2 regions of the Streptomyces sp. NPDC002742 genome follow, and region 2 is predicted to be linked to the other one. Evidence: riboswitches for the same ligand, from Rfam matches in the RefSeq annotation. Region 2 holds a riboswitch; the other holds the start of a gene.
What was found. Region 2 has a riboswitch for cobalamin ahead of ACFYW8_RS34980 (cobalamin biosynthesis protein). Riboswitches for the same ligand answer to the same signal wherever they lie in the genome.
Positions count from the first base shown of each region.

Region 1: linked by a shared signal. The riboswitch ahead of ACFYW8_RS42970 ((2Fe-2S) ferredoxin domain-containing protein) and the one ahead of ACFYW8_RS34980 (cobalamin biosynthesis protein) in region 2 are both predicted to bind cobalamin.

Region 1 covers NZ_JBIAQF010000048.1:19,737-26,986, reverse strand. The annotation lists gene ACFYW8_RS43000 (bifunctional serine/threonine-protein kinase/ABC transporter substrate-binding protein) at 1-1,298, shown strand, start outside; gene ACFYW8_RS42995 (nuclear transport factor 2 family protein) at 1,445-1,918, opposite strand; gene ACFYW8_RS42990 (hypothetical protein) at 2,038-2,235, shown strand; gene ACFYW8_RS42985 (MSMEG_1061 family FMN-dependent PPOX-type flavoprotein) at 2,449-3,108, shown strand; gene ACFYW8_RS42980 (hypothetical protein) at 3,310-4,074, shown strand; gene ACFYW8_RS42975 (ArsR/SmtB family transcription factor) at 4,464-5,258, shown strand; gene ACFYW8_RS42970 ((2Fe-2S) ferredoxin domain-containing protein) at 5,431-5,706, opposite strand; cobalamin riboswitch at 5,936-6,113, opposite strand; partial or broken gene ACFYW8_RS42965 (short-chain fatty acyl-CoA regulator family protein) at 6,111-6,318, opposite strand; gene ACFYW8_RS42960 (hypothetical protein) at 7,005-7,250, shown strand, end outside.
Region 2 covers NZ_JBIAQF010000026.1:67,600-74,849, reverse strand. The annotation lists gene ACFYW8_RS34995 (class II aldolase/adducin family protein) at 456-1,193, opposite strand; gene ACFYW8_RS34990 (inorganic phosphate transporter) at 1,875-3,116, shown strand; gene ACFYW8_RS34985 (hypothetical protein) at 3,137-3,355, shown strand; cobalamin riboswitch at 3,491-3,634, shown strand; gene ACFYW8_RS34980 (cobalamin biosynthesis protein) at 3,740-4,699, shown strand; gene ACFYW8_RS34975 (cobyric acid synthase) at 4,696-6,291, shown strand; gene cobN (cobaltochelatase subunit CobN) at 6,288-7,250, shown strand, end outside.

The DNA.
Region 1 (7,250 bases), on a different contig from region 2:
CGTCCAGCACGGCGAGTACGGCGTCACCGGAGGCCGCGACGCTGACGGCCGTCACCGCCACCCGCCCCACTCCTCGCGCGGTCGGCCGCCGCGGCTTCCTGCGCCTCGGCTCGACGGCGGGACTCCTCGCGGCGGGCGGTGGCGGGGCCTGGTGGTGGAGCGCCCGGGCGAAGCCGGGAACGTCCGCGTCGTCCGGGACCGGCCCTCGGCGCCCCGAACTGGTCGTGGCGTTCCACGGCGATCTGACCGGCGCCCGCAAGGAGAGCGGGAAGGCCCAGCTCGACGGTGCCCGGCTGGCCGTCGAACAGCTCAACGCGCGGAGCGACCGCCCTTTCCGGCTGAAGCTGCGGACGTACGACGACGGCGGCGACACCGGGCGGGCCGGCGAGCTGGCCGCCCGGCTGACGAAGGACGCCGAGGTGCTCGCCGTGCTGGGCCCCACCACCGACGCCTGCTTCCGCGCCACCGAGAGGACGTACACCGAGGCGGTGATGCCCGTCGTATCCGTCTCGGTGGGCACCGACACACTGAGTTCGACGTTCGGCACGAACGTCTTCCACTGTCATGCGGCGCTGCACGTCACGTACGGGCTTCTCGCCGCCCCTTGCGTCCGCTACCTCAGCAACCATGTCGACTCCCGTCGCGTGCTCCTCGTGGACGACCGGGCGCAGGGCGACTTCGCCTGGACCGTGTGCGACCAGACCGAGCAGGCGCTGCGGCATAACGGCCGGGACGCCACGGTGACCCAAGTGGCCGCCGGGAAGATCGACTACGCGTCGCTCGCCACCGAGGTGAGGTCCGCCCGCGCGGACGCGGTCGTCTTCACCGGCGACGCGGCCCGGGCCGCCGGACTCGCGTCCGCGCTGACCGCCGACCGGTTCACCGGCGCCCGGTTGGCGACGGAACGCGCGCTCGACCCACGGTTCCTCACGTCGGCCGGCGCCGCCGCGAAGGGCTGGGTCTTCGCCACCTCCTTCACCGACCCGACGGCCCGCGCCTCCGCCCGCGCGTTCACGGCGGCCTACCGCGCCCGCTTCGGCGCCGACCCAGGCTGGTACGCGGCGGAGGCCCACGACGCCGTGATGTTCCTGGCCCAGGCCTGCGACAAGAACGGCACCACGCTGACGGAACGGGGCGCGATCGCCCGCCGGATGCCCGAGATCACGTATGCCGGCATCACCCGCACGGTCAAGTACGAGTCGGGGTACGGCTACAACCACGACGGGATGTTCGAGTTCCAGGTCGTCGACGGCGCGTTCCGGTACCTGGGGCACTACCGGGACGCCGCGGTGTCGTGAAGGGCATGGGCAAGAGACCCGGTACGCACCGGGCGGCCGCCGCTGATGGCCTTGACCCCGTTCCGGGCCGCCTTCGGCGAACAACTCGTCCGGACCAGCAGTTCGGCAGACCGCTCGCGCTCCCCGGGCCCCATACCAGAGCGGGCTCAGTCCTCGGCTGCTGCTTCAAGCCGCTCGGTCGGCCCTGCAAAGGCCAGGTACAGGGAACGAGAGCTGAGGAGCCAATGGCCTTCGGTCTTGAGGAACGTGTCCTCGTAGTGGCCGACCTGCGTCGGGGCTCGCGGGGGTACGAAACCGCCGGTATGTCCGTCGACACGGTAGGTCGTGAAGTAGGTGGTCGCGGTGGCTGTTGACTCTGATGTGACGGTGACCAGGATGTTCGTGCATATCCGGCGCGAGAGCCGGTCCGCGGGCCGGCCGGCGAAATACGACCGAAGTGCGTCACGACCCTGGATCCGACGGTTTCCTTCCGCCCACTCCCAATACCCGACATCCGTGAAGAGATCGGCCACGTCGCCCGGGTCACCGAGGTCGAGCTTATGGACGAACTCGACGATGAGGCGTTCACAAGCCCGCTCGGCAAGCACACGGTCCGTGGGATCCAGCGCTTCAGTAACCATTGCCATGTCGTATCAGGATGATCAAGGACACCGCGACAGCTTTTTGACTCGCCTCAAACGGTCGTCAGCTCAGGCGCTGGGCCCGGCGGCGGCACACGCGGAGGAGCGCGCCCGCACCCGTGACCACCGCCGCGGCAGCCGCGCCCATGACCGGCAGCGTCGAGGAGCCGGTCTCTGCCAGGTTGCCGCCGTTCGTCGTCGTGCCGTCGCCGCCGGTCGACGACGACCCGCCGCCCGGCCCGCCCGAGCCATTGGTCGAACTGCCCGTCGAGCGGGTCGTCGAGCCGGTCGCCCCCCACCCGCGACCTCCAGCGTGATGTCGGCCTTGTCGTTGGCCTTGTCGGAGTCGGACGGCCGCGCCTCGGTGCTCAGCGCCCCCGAGCCCTTGGCACCCGCCACCCGCTTGTCGATCTTCAGCTCGAAGGGGTAGGTCTCGTGGCTGCCCTCGTCATGTGACCGCAGGCCGCAGACATACCGTCTTGCGGACGACCAAGATCCATCGCGGATCGGCGCCCATTAGGGTCGGGGGCATGACGCCATCCCTTGTCGGCAGTGCCTTCGACTCGCTCCTTCTCGACGCCGTGCCCGACCAGGAGGCACTGCGCCGGGCTTACGAACTCCCCAGCGACGCCGCCGTGCGCAAGCAGATGACCGAACTCACCGAACAGACCAAGCGGTTGATCGGATGCTCATCGCTGGTCCTGGTCGCCAGCACGGACGCAGAGGGCAACTGTGACGTTTCCCCGCGCGGCGGCCCCGCCGGGTTCGTCGCGGTCCTGGACACACGGACGGTGGCGATACCGGACGCGACCGGCAACAAGCGTCTGGACACCCTGCAGAATGTCGTCACCACGGGACGGGCCGGCCTGCTGTTCGTCATCCCGGGGCGCACCACGACGCTCAGGGTGAACGGCCGGGCCTGCGTCTCCACCCGCCCGGAGCTGCTGTCTCAGCTGACCGCCGTGGGCAAACCGCCGGCCAGTGCGCTGGTGCTGGGAATCGAGGAGGTCTACCCGCACTGCCCCAAGGCACTCCTGCGCAGCGGGGCCTGGAAGCCGGACCAGTGGCTGTCGGCGGACGCCCAGCCGACCTCGGCCGAGGTGACGCTGGCCCAGCTGCGGATGCCGGAGCTGACGATCGCCGACATCGAGCAGACGGAGGCGGATTCGCTGAAGTACCGCTACGAGTAGCGGGCCGCCGACAGCGATTACCGAACCATCAGCAGCACGCCGAATCCCCGGACCGGCATGCCCCTAGCTCCATCGCGGGGCCTTTTGCGAGGTCACGCGCGGCGTCGGCAGTCCGGCCGACGCCTTGGCGACGGGGTTCGCCCTGCCCGATGCCGTCTGAACCAGCGGACAGGTGAGTGATCCCCCTTCTACGCTGGCGGCATGACGGGATATCCAGGCTTCGGTGTGCTCCTGGCAAGGTTGCTGGATCACAGGAAGCTGGACATCGGCACCCTGGCACGGCAATCCGGAGTCCCCGAACCCGAGCTCCAAAGGGTCTTCGCCGGCATCGCGCCGAGCCCAGCCCTGCTCCGACAGCTCGGACCCGCACTCGGTCTCCATGCCGCAGACGTATTCGTGATCGCGGGGGCGACGGTTCCGGACGACCTTGCCCCCGTGGACGCAGAGGCCAGCAGGTGGGTACCACAGGTCGTGAGACGTGCCGTAGAGCTCCCATCGGAGAAGAAGAGCGAGTTGCGCCACCTCGTCCGGTCGTTGCCGCAGCGGAAGGTCGTGCAGTCACCGGCGTTCCCGCGGGTCGATGTCCCGCCCCCTGGGCCGCCCGGGGCCCTGCTCGTCCGGATGCTCAGATACAGGAACCTGCATTGGATGGGCATCGCCAGGGTCTTCCACTCCCTGACCGGCCGGTACTGGTCCGCGTCCACGTACGGAATGGTGGGCGCCGGTCGCAAGGAGCTGACCCCCGACCTCGTGGCCGATTTCGGGACCGTGCTGGGCATTCCCGCTGGCGACCTGGGCGCCCTGACCGGCGGCCCGCCTTCCGAGGAGCCCCACGCACAGGAGCCGGCGGCGGTCGGCGTGGCCGAGTTGATCTGGGACCTGCGGCGCCTGACCGCTGACCAGGTGCGACACACAGGCAAAGCGGCCGCATCCATGTGGTCACCTCGACCAGATCCCCAACGCTGACTATGGGTTGAGGACCAAGCCAGTGCCCGCCAGGTAGCCGTCGATCACCTCCGGCCGGTACCGCAGCATCCTCAGTCGCGCTTCACCGCGCTTCACCGCGCTTCACCGCGCTTCACCGCGCTTCACGGCGCGGGCGATCGGGCCAGGTCGGCGGCGCCGAGACATCGATGTCGCGTTCCTCCAGGGACCAGATGTCCTGATGCCCTCCCGCGTGCTTCGTCCATACGTATCCAGGCGAACTCGTTCGGCCTCGGCACCGCCGAACGGTGGCCCCGCGACCCTCGTCCGGCTGCGGGGCTGGCCTTGACATGCAGCCTATTGGCTGCCTAAATTAAAGGCAGCTGGAAGGCTGCATATCGACAGGCGGTGGCCTGGGTACGGGGACGGGCATGGACGAGGTGTTCAAGGCACTGGCCGATCCGACGCGGCGCGCACTGCTCGACTCGCTCAACGCACACAACGGGCAGACCCTGCGCGAGTTGTGTACAGGACTCGACATGGCCCGGCAGTCCGTCAGCAAGCACCTCGCGGTACTGGAGGAGGCCGGGCTCGTCACCACCGCGCGGCGGGGCCGGGAGAAGCTGCACTACCTCAACGCAGCGCCCGTGCACGAGATCGCTCACCGGTGGATCAGCCGCTACGACCGGACCAGGGTCCAAGCCCTGGCGGACCTGAAACTCGCCCTGGAGGAGACCGCGATGGACGCGCCGACCTTCGTCTACACCACCTACATCCGCACCACCCCGCAAAAACTCTGGCAGGCGTTGACCGAGCCCGCCTTCACCCGCCGCTACTGGTCCACGGAGTTCGCCACGGACTGGTCCGTCGGCTCACCGATGACCTGGGACAACCACGGCGTGCAGATCAGCGACCCGAAGCAGGTCGTGCTGGAGGCCGAGCCCTACAGCCGGCTCTCCTACACCTGGCACGCCATCACCCCGGAGCTGGCCAAGCGCTTCGACTGGGACGAGGAGTTGCTCGCCAAGCTGTCCGGCGAGGCCTGCTCGAAGGTCACCTTCACGATCGAGGAGACCGCCGCGCAGGTCGTGAAGCTCACCGTCGTACACGACGGATTCGAGCCCGGATCGAGCCTGGCCGAGATGGTCAGCCAGGGCTGGCCGAACGTGGTGGCAAGCATGAAGTCGCTCCTGGAGACCGGCGAACCACTCCCGGACGATGCGTGACCGGCTGCGTGGCTTTCCCTGTCAGGGATCGACGACATCACGAGTTGTCACATCGTGGTGCATCACCGCAACAATTCGGATCGTCATCAGTTCACCAGGCGCGCAATAACACTGCCGCCCCAGCATTGATGACGGACCAGGGAAAAGGCGTCAACCAGGCCGGCTTTCGCGCTCATCGCGCCCTCCGGGGCGGGGTGAAGACGTAGAGGTCGAGGATGTCGGGGCAGGGGGCGACGCCGGGGCCGCCGGCTTTGGCCCAGGCGGCGATGTCGTCCGTGGCATCGCGGTCGTTGACGAGGCCGAGCCAGACCGGGCGGGCGCCCGCGGCACGTGCGGCGGCGGAGGGCTGGACGACGATCACGTTGGCGTGTTCGCACACGCCGAGGCAAGCCGCGATGCGCACCGGTGCGCTCTCGGCCAGGCGTGCCGTCTGCTGGGCGTGATCCACTCCGGCGACTTTCGGGCTTCCACAGCAGCAGTCCCGGCAGACGACGACGCGGCACGGCGCCCGGTAGCCCGCAGCGGCGGACTTCGTCGCGTCCTCGGTGTCGTTCTTCGGGCCGCCGCAGACGGTGACCGGCACGGCGGGTTTGGCGTGACGGGCGGGGGTGGGGAGCACGGGCAGACCTCGGGGTCAGGGCTCGTACGCGGAGCCTGGACTGTGGATGTCCTCCGCGCCGGGGCGCGGAGGTGCCAGCAGGTCTTCGGACTCGGGTTCGTCCGGACGGGGCGCCTTCCCGGTCTCCCAGTGGCTCGCGTGCCCCGCCCGTTCCCCTCACCGCTGCGCGTCAGTTCCGGATTCGCACCGGATTCCCTGGCCTCGGATGAGGCTCAACTGGCCTGATGAGGCTATCAAGTCCGTCGTACCGTCAGTTCGTGCGATCGGTCACGGGGTACGGGGTACGGGATGAACGTGCTGGTGTTCTGGTCGATTCGCAGGGGACCGGCCGAGGGGTGGTACGGCGCGCTGGGGGCGGTCGAGGCGTTCGCAGACCCGGCGACCCAGGCCGATGGCGGTGGCGGCGGATGCATCGGTGAGGTCGATGCCGTCGGAGTGGACACAAGCATTTCCCGTACACGATGCTGCCGCCATTGCATCTGACAGTCTCTCCGGTGAGGTTGGAGGAAGCACCGCTGTCACCACGCCGCCCAACGGGTGTTTGTGAAGCGTCAGCAGGATCACGTCGTGCCTTCCCCGACAGTCCGCCGCTACCTGCTGTCCACCCTGCTGGTCGTGGCACTGGTCGCATTCGGCTACTACGCTCTGCAGCCTGTCCGAGAAGCTTGTGCGCTCAACTCCGGCCCCTACGGCTCCATTTTCACCCCAGACAACGTCCACGCATCAGGCGATGGTCATTGCGGTGAAGTGCACAGGCGCTTTCAGGCCTGGCTCGGGCGATAGGTGCACCAACCGTTCGACGTCGGCGACTTCAGGTTTCCGCTGGTCAGGAGCTGTCTGACAGTCGCTGAAGGGCCGGTTGGCGGGCCCCTGATCAGTGGTGCCGTGGCTGTTGCCAGTACCCGTTCACCCGATCCGAGGGGTACGAGGGACCTCGTCGTACATCCTGTCGGCCGCCCTCGCGGTCATCATGGTGCGGCGGTCTCCGCGGGAAGGGCGAGGTTCGCGTCATCCGATGAACTCGGACGAGGCACCACGGGGTCACCCCCGGGGCCAGAGTCTCTGGCAGCGCTCGTACTCTTCGTTCACTCACATCAATCAAACACAGCGAAGAGACGACAGAATCGATGATCGGCAGCTTTGTGGCCCTCGTGGTGGCCCCCTTGGCCATGGCCGGGCTGGCTCGATGGGCGGCGGCAAGGAGGCGCCACGGCCTGGCAGCGGGCCGGGTCGTTCACTTCCGCTGCCGACTCGACGGCCGCAAGGGCCGACTGCTGGCCGACCCGCGCCTCGACCGACCCGTCTTCCTCGACCGCTCCGGCAGTGCCACTGCCCTGCCGCGCGGCGGCGAGGCCCTGGACGCGACGGTCACC
Region 2 (7,250 bases):
TCCCGGCGGACCCCGCCATCGGCCAGCGGGAGGGCCTCCAGGGGTGACGGCCGGTTCCCCCCGGCCCCCCGCCCACCGGGGCTGGTCCGGGGCCGGGGCACGACGGACGCGCACGGCGGACCGCGGACCGCCGACCGCGGACGACGGACGACGGACGCGCACGACGGACAGCCGACCGCTGACCGCGGACGACGGACGACGGACGACGGACCGCGGACCACGGACCACAAGCGGTGGACCGCGGACGGCGGACCACAAACCGGGCACCGCGGACGGCAGACGGCGCATCGCAGACGACGGGCCGCAAACGGCAGACCGCGGACGGCAGACCGCGGACGGCGGACGGCAGCCAGACCTTGCGCCCTACCTCTTCTAATTCTGCCGCGCCCCTACGCCTTACCTCTTCCGCCTTACCTCTTCCGCCTTGACCGTCCCGCCTCGCCCCCTTACCGGCCCTACCGCTTCTGGCCGTACCCCTGCAGCCGCTCCGCCACCTCCTCGAGCTGGTCCGGTGAGAGCAGGGCTGGCGCGAGGCCCGGGACCGAGGAGGACAGGAGCCAGACGCGGCACATCCATTCCAGCTGGGCCGTGCGGTCGTACGCCTGGTCCAGCGAGGCTCCGAAGGCGATGGTGCCGTGGTTCTGGAGGAGGCAGGCGGTGCGGTCGGACAAGGCTCTGATCATGTTCTCGGCCAACTCCGGCGTGCCGTAGGTCGCGTAGGGGGCGACGCGGACCGGGCCTCCGAGGTCCGCGGCCATGTAGTGGATGAGCGGGAGCTCGGGGACGAGGACCGAGACGGCTGTCGCGTGCGCGGCGTGGGTGTGGACGACGGCCCGTGCGTCGGTGAGGCGGTACACCGCGAGGTGCATCGGCAGTTCGCTGGTGGGCCGCAACGAACCGAGCACCTGGCGGCCGTCGAGGCCGACGCCGACGATGTCGTCGCGCGTCAGCCGGTCATAGGGCACGCCCGTGGGCGTGACCAGGACCGTGTCGCCGACGCGGACCGAGACGTTGCCCGACGTGCCGACGACCAGCCCGTCGGCGACCGTCCGGCGGGCCGTCGCGACGAGCTCGTCCCAAGCCCGCCGAAGAGCGTCCCGCTCGTCGCGCGCGGACGGCTCGTCCCCCTCGCCGCGCCGGCCCCCCTCGCCCCCTTCGCCGCGCTTGTCGCGCTTGTCGTGTTTGTCCGTCATCCGTGGGCCCTCCCGCCCGTCCCGTGCTTCCCGTGCGCCCCCGTGCCGCTCGGCCACGACGCGATCCTGCCGCAATCCCTATTTCGTCCGACTGTCCGACAGTACGGCGAGGCGGGGCGCACGGGCGGCCGGTCGCCGGCGCTCGCGCCGGACATCGAGTGCAACCCAGGGCCGGAGCAGGTGGCACGGCCCCAGCAACGCCGGAACGCCGCACGGGATCAAGGCCTACCGCCACGAGCCGCCACGGGATCCGGCGGGAGACCGGCCATCGGCGTGTGATCTGCACCACAACACACCCATGGAACATTCCCGTCGACCCCGGCCGGACATTTGCCGCAGATCACACGCTGCGACCGGCCCGCTACGGTCGACGGCACCGGAGCGCCGCCCGCCGGAAGGTCCACGTGGACCTTCCGGCGGCACGACAACAGCGGCAACTGCCGGGTGACCGGAATCTCTTCCCCGAATCCCCGGCTCACCCCAGACGTCCCACCCCGGGGCGACGACCCAAGCGGAGCTTGGAATTCCACATCCGTTCGAACCCGCGGCGCCACCCCTCCGGTTCAACCGGAGGAGCGATTCACCGTTCCAGACACCACGATGCCCGCCCCAGTTCACCTTCCGTTCATCCAGGTTGCCTACGGTCCACCTGCCACTGACGTCCAACAGAAGCCTGGGTAAATGGAACACATCACGCTCCTCCTCGGAATCGTGATCGTCACCGCTCTCGTGTTCGATTTCACGAACGGTTTCCACGACACCGCCAACGCGATGGCCACCACCATCTCGACCGGCGCGCTCAAGCCCAAGGTCGCGGTGGCCATGTCCGCCGCGCTCAACCTTGTCGGCGCCTTCCTCTCGGTGGAGGTCGCCAACACGATCTCCAAAGGCCTCGTCGATGAATCCGGCATCAAGCCGGAGGTGATCTTCGCCGCGCTCGTCGGCGCGATCCTCTGGAACCTCGTGACGTGGCTCGTCGGACTCCCGTCCAGTTCCTCGCACGCCCTCATGGGCGGCCTGGTCGGCGCCACCATCGCCTCCGCCGGTACCGGCGCCGTGCACGGGGACGTCCTGGTCGGCAAGGTGCTCCTGCCCGCCGTCGCGGCCCCGATCGTCGCCGGCCTCGCCGCGATGTTCGCGACCCGGCTGTCGTACAAGCTCAGTGGTGACGCCGAGACCAAGGCCACCAAGAAGGGCTACCGCGCCGGCCAGATAGCCTCCGCGGGCCTGGTCTCGCTGGCCCACGGCACCAACGACGCGCAGAAGACGATGGGCATCATCACCCTGGCCCTGGTCGCCGGTGGCGCCGTCGCTCCGGACTCCAACCCGCCGGTCTGGGTCATCCTGTCCGCCGGTCTCGCCATCGCGCTCGGCACCTACCTGGGCGGCTGGCGCATCATCCGCACGATGGGCAAGGGTCTGACCGACCTCCGGCCGCAGCAGGGCTTCGCCGCCCAGACCAGCGCGGCCACGGTCATCCTGGCCTCCTCGCACATCGGCTTCTCCCTCTCCACCACGCACTCGGTCTCCGGTTCCGTGATGGGCGCCGGCCTCGGCCGCAAGGGCGGTGTGGTCCGCTGGTCCACCGCCAAGCGGATGGTCGTCGCCTGGGTCCTCACGCTGCCCGCCGCCGCCGTGGTCGGCGCGCTCGCCGAGTGGGTGACCGGATTCGGTGCCTGGGGCACCGCGCTCGTCGCCGTCTTCCTGGTCGGATCCAGCCTCGCGATCTGGCGCCGCTCGCGCCGCGAGGTGATCGACCACAACAACGTGAACGACGCCGAAGAGCCCGCCGGTGTGGTGACCACCGCCATCGCCGCCGTCACCCCGCCCCCGGCCGGCATCGTGGCCGAGGAGCTCACGGCCACCATCCCGGCTCCCGCCGAGCCCACGGCGAGCCCGTCCGCGCCGTCCCCCGTGGCCTGAGAACCGAAGGAAGAAACAGCATGAACATCGACTGGTCAGCCCTCGGGTCCGTCTTCGGGGTCAGCCTCGGAGTGACCGTGGCCCTCGTCACCCTCTTCACCCTCGGTGTCGCCGGCCTCTCCAAGAAGGAGTCGGCCCAGGGCGGTTCCGCGGTCGCGGCGGCCACCGGCGCGTACGTCTGCTTCGCGGCCTGCGCCGCGGCGGTGGCGTACGGCATCTCCCTGATCATCACCAAGTAACCCGGCGGAGCGGCCCGAAACAGGGTTGCGCCGAGCGGTACCGCGCGTGGGGTGCGGGACGGATCACCGTCCCGCACCCCACGCGTATGTGGGCCTGCGCACACTGTCCCCCCGCAGGTCAACAGCCAGTTGACGGCCGTTCTCACCCCGTGGTGGACTGCCGGAGCCAAGTACGGCGGCATGAGAGGAAGCCGGTGCGAATCCGGCGCGGTCCCGCCACTGTCATCGGGGAAGAAACTCCCCGGGAGCCAGGAACTCTCACCGCCGGTCTCGTCGAACCAGGGCGTGGACACCCTGAGTGAGGACATATCGCCATGCGCGGCTGCCCGTTTCCCGATCCGCTGAGTACGAGGGTTCCACTCCACCCGACCGCGGGCTGACCCCGTGCGTGCCGATCGCGTCTTCGCGTACGGCGCCGCCGCCGGCCTCCTGGGCGACCTGCTGCTCGGCGATCCCCGCCGGGGGCATCCGGTCGCCGCGTTCGGGCGGGCCGCCGCGGCCGTGGAGCGGACACTGTGGCGCGACCACCGCGGGTGGGGCGCACTGCACACCGCCGTCTGCGTGGGCGGTGCCACCGGACTCGCCGCGCTCACGAGCCGTACCGTACGCACCTCCCGTACCGCTTCCGTCGCGCTGACGGCCGCCGCCACCTGGGCCGTCGTCGGAGGGACCTCCCTGGGCCGTGAGGCGCGGGCGATCGGTGGCGCGCTCGCGGCCGGTGACCTCGACGCGGCCCGGGAGCGGCTGCCGCATCTGTGCGGCCGCGATCCGCAGGCGCTCGACGCCGACGGGATCGCGCGGGCCGTCGTCGAGTCCGTCGCCGAGAACACCTCCGACGCCGTCGTCGGCGCCCTGGTCTGGGGCGCCGCCGCCGGTGTGCCCGGACTCGTCGCCTTCCGCGCCGTGAACACGCTCGACGCCATGGTCGGGCACAAGTCCCCCAGGCACCGGCGCTACGGCTGGGCCTCGGCCCGGCTCGACGACGTCGCCGGCTGGCCGGGAGCCCGGCTGACCGCCGTCCTCGCGGCCGTGGCCGGTTGCGACCCGCGCGGGGCCGTGCGCGCCTGGCGCGCGGACGCCCGCAAGCATCCGAGCCCCAACGCCGGGCCCGTGGAGGCTTCTTTCGCGGGCGCGCTCGGCGTGCGCCTCGGCGGCACCCTCTCCTACGGGGGACGGGTCGAGCACCGGCCCGTGCTCAACGGCGCGGGGCGCGCCGTCCAGGTCCACGACATCGAACGGGCCGTACGGCTCTCCCGGCGCGTCGGCTGGCTCGCGCTCGGCGTGAGCGCCGCCGGACGGGTGCTGCTCACGGCTCGGCTCACCAGGAAGGGGCGCACCGCATGAGCGGCGGGCTGCTGATCGCCGGGACCACCTCCGACGCCGGCAAGAGCGTGGTGACCGCCGGGATCTGCCGGTGGCTGGTGCGCCAGGGCGTCAAGGTCGCGCCCTTCAAGGCGCAGAACATGTCCCTGAACTCGTTCGTGACGCGCGAGGGAGCCGAGATCGGGCGGGCGCAGGCCATGCAGGCACAGGCCGCCCGCGTGGAGCCGACCGCGCTGATGAATCCCGTGCTGCTCAAGCCGGGCAGCGACCGCACCAGCCAGGTCGTCCTGATGGGCAGGCCGGTCGGCGAGATGAGCGCGCGCGGGTTCTTCGGGGCGTCCGGGCCCGCCGGGGAGCCGCTGCCGGGCGCCGGGCCGAGCGGGGAACGGCTGCGCGGAGGGCGTCAGGAGGCACTCCTCGGGACCGTCCTCGACTGTCTGGCTCAGTTGCGGGGCACGTATGACGCGGTGATCTGTGAAGGCGCCGGCAGTCCGGCCGAGATCAATCTGCGGCGCACCGACATCGTGAACATGGGAGTGGCGCGCAACGCGGGGCTTCCCGTGCTCATCGTCGGAGACATCGACCGGGGCGGTGTGTTCGCCTCGTTCTTCGGGACGGTCGCGCTGCTGTCCCCCGAGGACCAGGCGCTCGTCGCCGGGTTCCTCGTCAACAAGTTCCGGGGCGACGTCGGCCTGCTGGAGCCCGGCCTCGACATGCTGCACGGCCTCACCGGCCGGCGCACCTACGGCGTCCTGCCCTTCCAGCACGGCCTGGGCATAGACGAGGAGGACGGGCTGCGTGTCTCGCTGCGCGGGGCCGTCCGCGAGTCGTCCGTCTCCTCCCCCGTCGGCGCGGACATCCTGCGGGTGGCCGTCTGCGCGATCCCGCTGATGTCCAACTTCACCGACGTGGACGCGCTGGCCGCCGAACCCGGCGTCGTGGTGCGGTTCGTGGACCGGGCCGAGGAACTGGCCGACGCGGACCTGGTCGTCGTGCCCGGGACCCGGGGCACGGTGAAGGCACTGGAGTGGCTGCGTGAGCGCGGCCTCGCGGACGCGATCGCGCGGCGCGCCGCCGAGGGGCGTCCCGTGCTCGGCATCTGCGGTGGCTACCAGATCCTCGGACGGCACATCGAGGACGAGGTCGAGTCGCGCGCCGGTCACGTCGACGGACTCGGCCTGCTGCCCGTCCGCGTGCGGTTCGCGCGGGAGAAGACGCTGACGCGGCCGGTCGGCGAGGCCCTCGGCGAACACGTCGAGGGGTACGAGATCCATCACGGCGTCGCCGAGGTCAGCGGCGGCGACACGTTCATGTGCGATGCCGGGGGAAACAGCCTGGACGGGTGCCGGGTAGGCGCCGTCTGGGGCACGCACTGGCACGGATCACTGGAGTCGGACGGATTCCGGCGGGCCTTCCTTCGCGAGGTGGCCGCCGCCGCGGGCCGCCGCTTCGTGCCGGCGCCCGACACGTCGTTCGCGGCGCTGCGCGAGGAGCAGCTGGACCGGCTCGGCGACCTGATCGAGGAACACGCGGACACGGACGCGCTGTGGCGGCTCATCGAGTCCGGCGCGCCGCAAGGACTGCCCTTCATCCCACCGGGAGCACCCGCATGAGCACAGTGTTGTTGTTGTCGACCGCCGACACGGATCTGCTGGCCGCCCGCGCCGGTGGAACCGCCTACCGGATCGGCAATCCGACCCGGGTGGACGTCGCGGGCGAACTCCCCGCGCTCGTCGAGGGCGCGGACGTCGCCGTCGTACGGCTGCTCGGCGGCAAGCGGGCCTGGGAGGACGGGCTGGCCTTCCTGAAGGCGTCGGGCATCCCGACCGTGCTGCTCGGCGGCGAGTCCGTCCCCGACGCAGAGCTGATGGCCGAGTCGTCGGTGCCCGCGGGTGTGGTGGCCGAGGCGCTGCGCTATCTCGTCGAGGGCGGCCCGGCCAACCTCGCCGAGCTCGCCCGGTTCCTCTCGGACACCGTGCTGCTGACGGGCGAGGGTTTCGAGGAGCCGCACAAGAGCGCGGAGTTCGGCGTCCACGGCGAGCGTGAGTTCGTCGAGGGCCGCCCGACCGTCGGTGTGCTGTTCTACCGGGCCCACGAACTGTCCGGGAACACCGCGTTCGTGGACACGCTGTGCGACGCGATCGAGGCGCGCGGCGCCAACGCCCTTCCCGTGTACTGCGGTTCGCTGCGTGGCGCCGACCCTGGCCTGTACGAGATCCTCGGCCGGGCCGACACGCTCGTCGCCACGGTCCTCGCGGCGGGCGGCACGCACGCCGCGGAGGCGTCCGCGGGCGGCGACGAGGAGGCCTGGGACATCGGGGCGCTCGCCGACCTCGACATCCCGGTGCTCCAGGGGCTCTGCCTGACCTCGTCGAAGAGCGCCTGGGAGGCGTCGGACGCGGCCCTGTCCCCCATGGACGCGGCGATGCAGGTCGCGATCCCGGAGTTCGACGGCCGGATCGTCACCGTGCCGTTCTCCTTCAAGGAACAGGGACCGGACGACGTCCCGGTGTACGTCGCCGACCCCGAGCGGGCCGCCCGGGTCGCCGGAATCGCCCTGCGGCACGCCCTG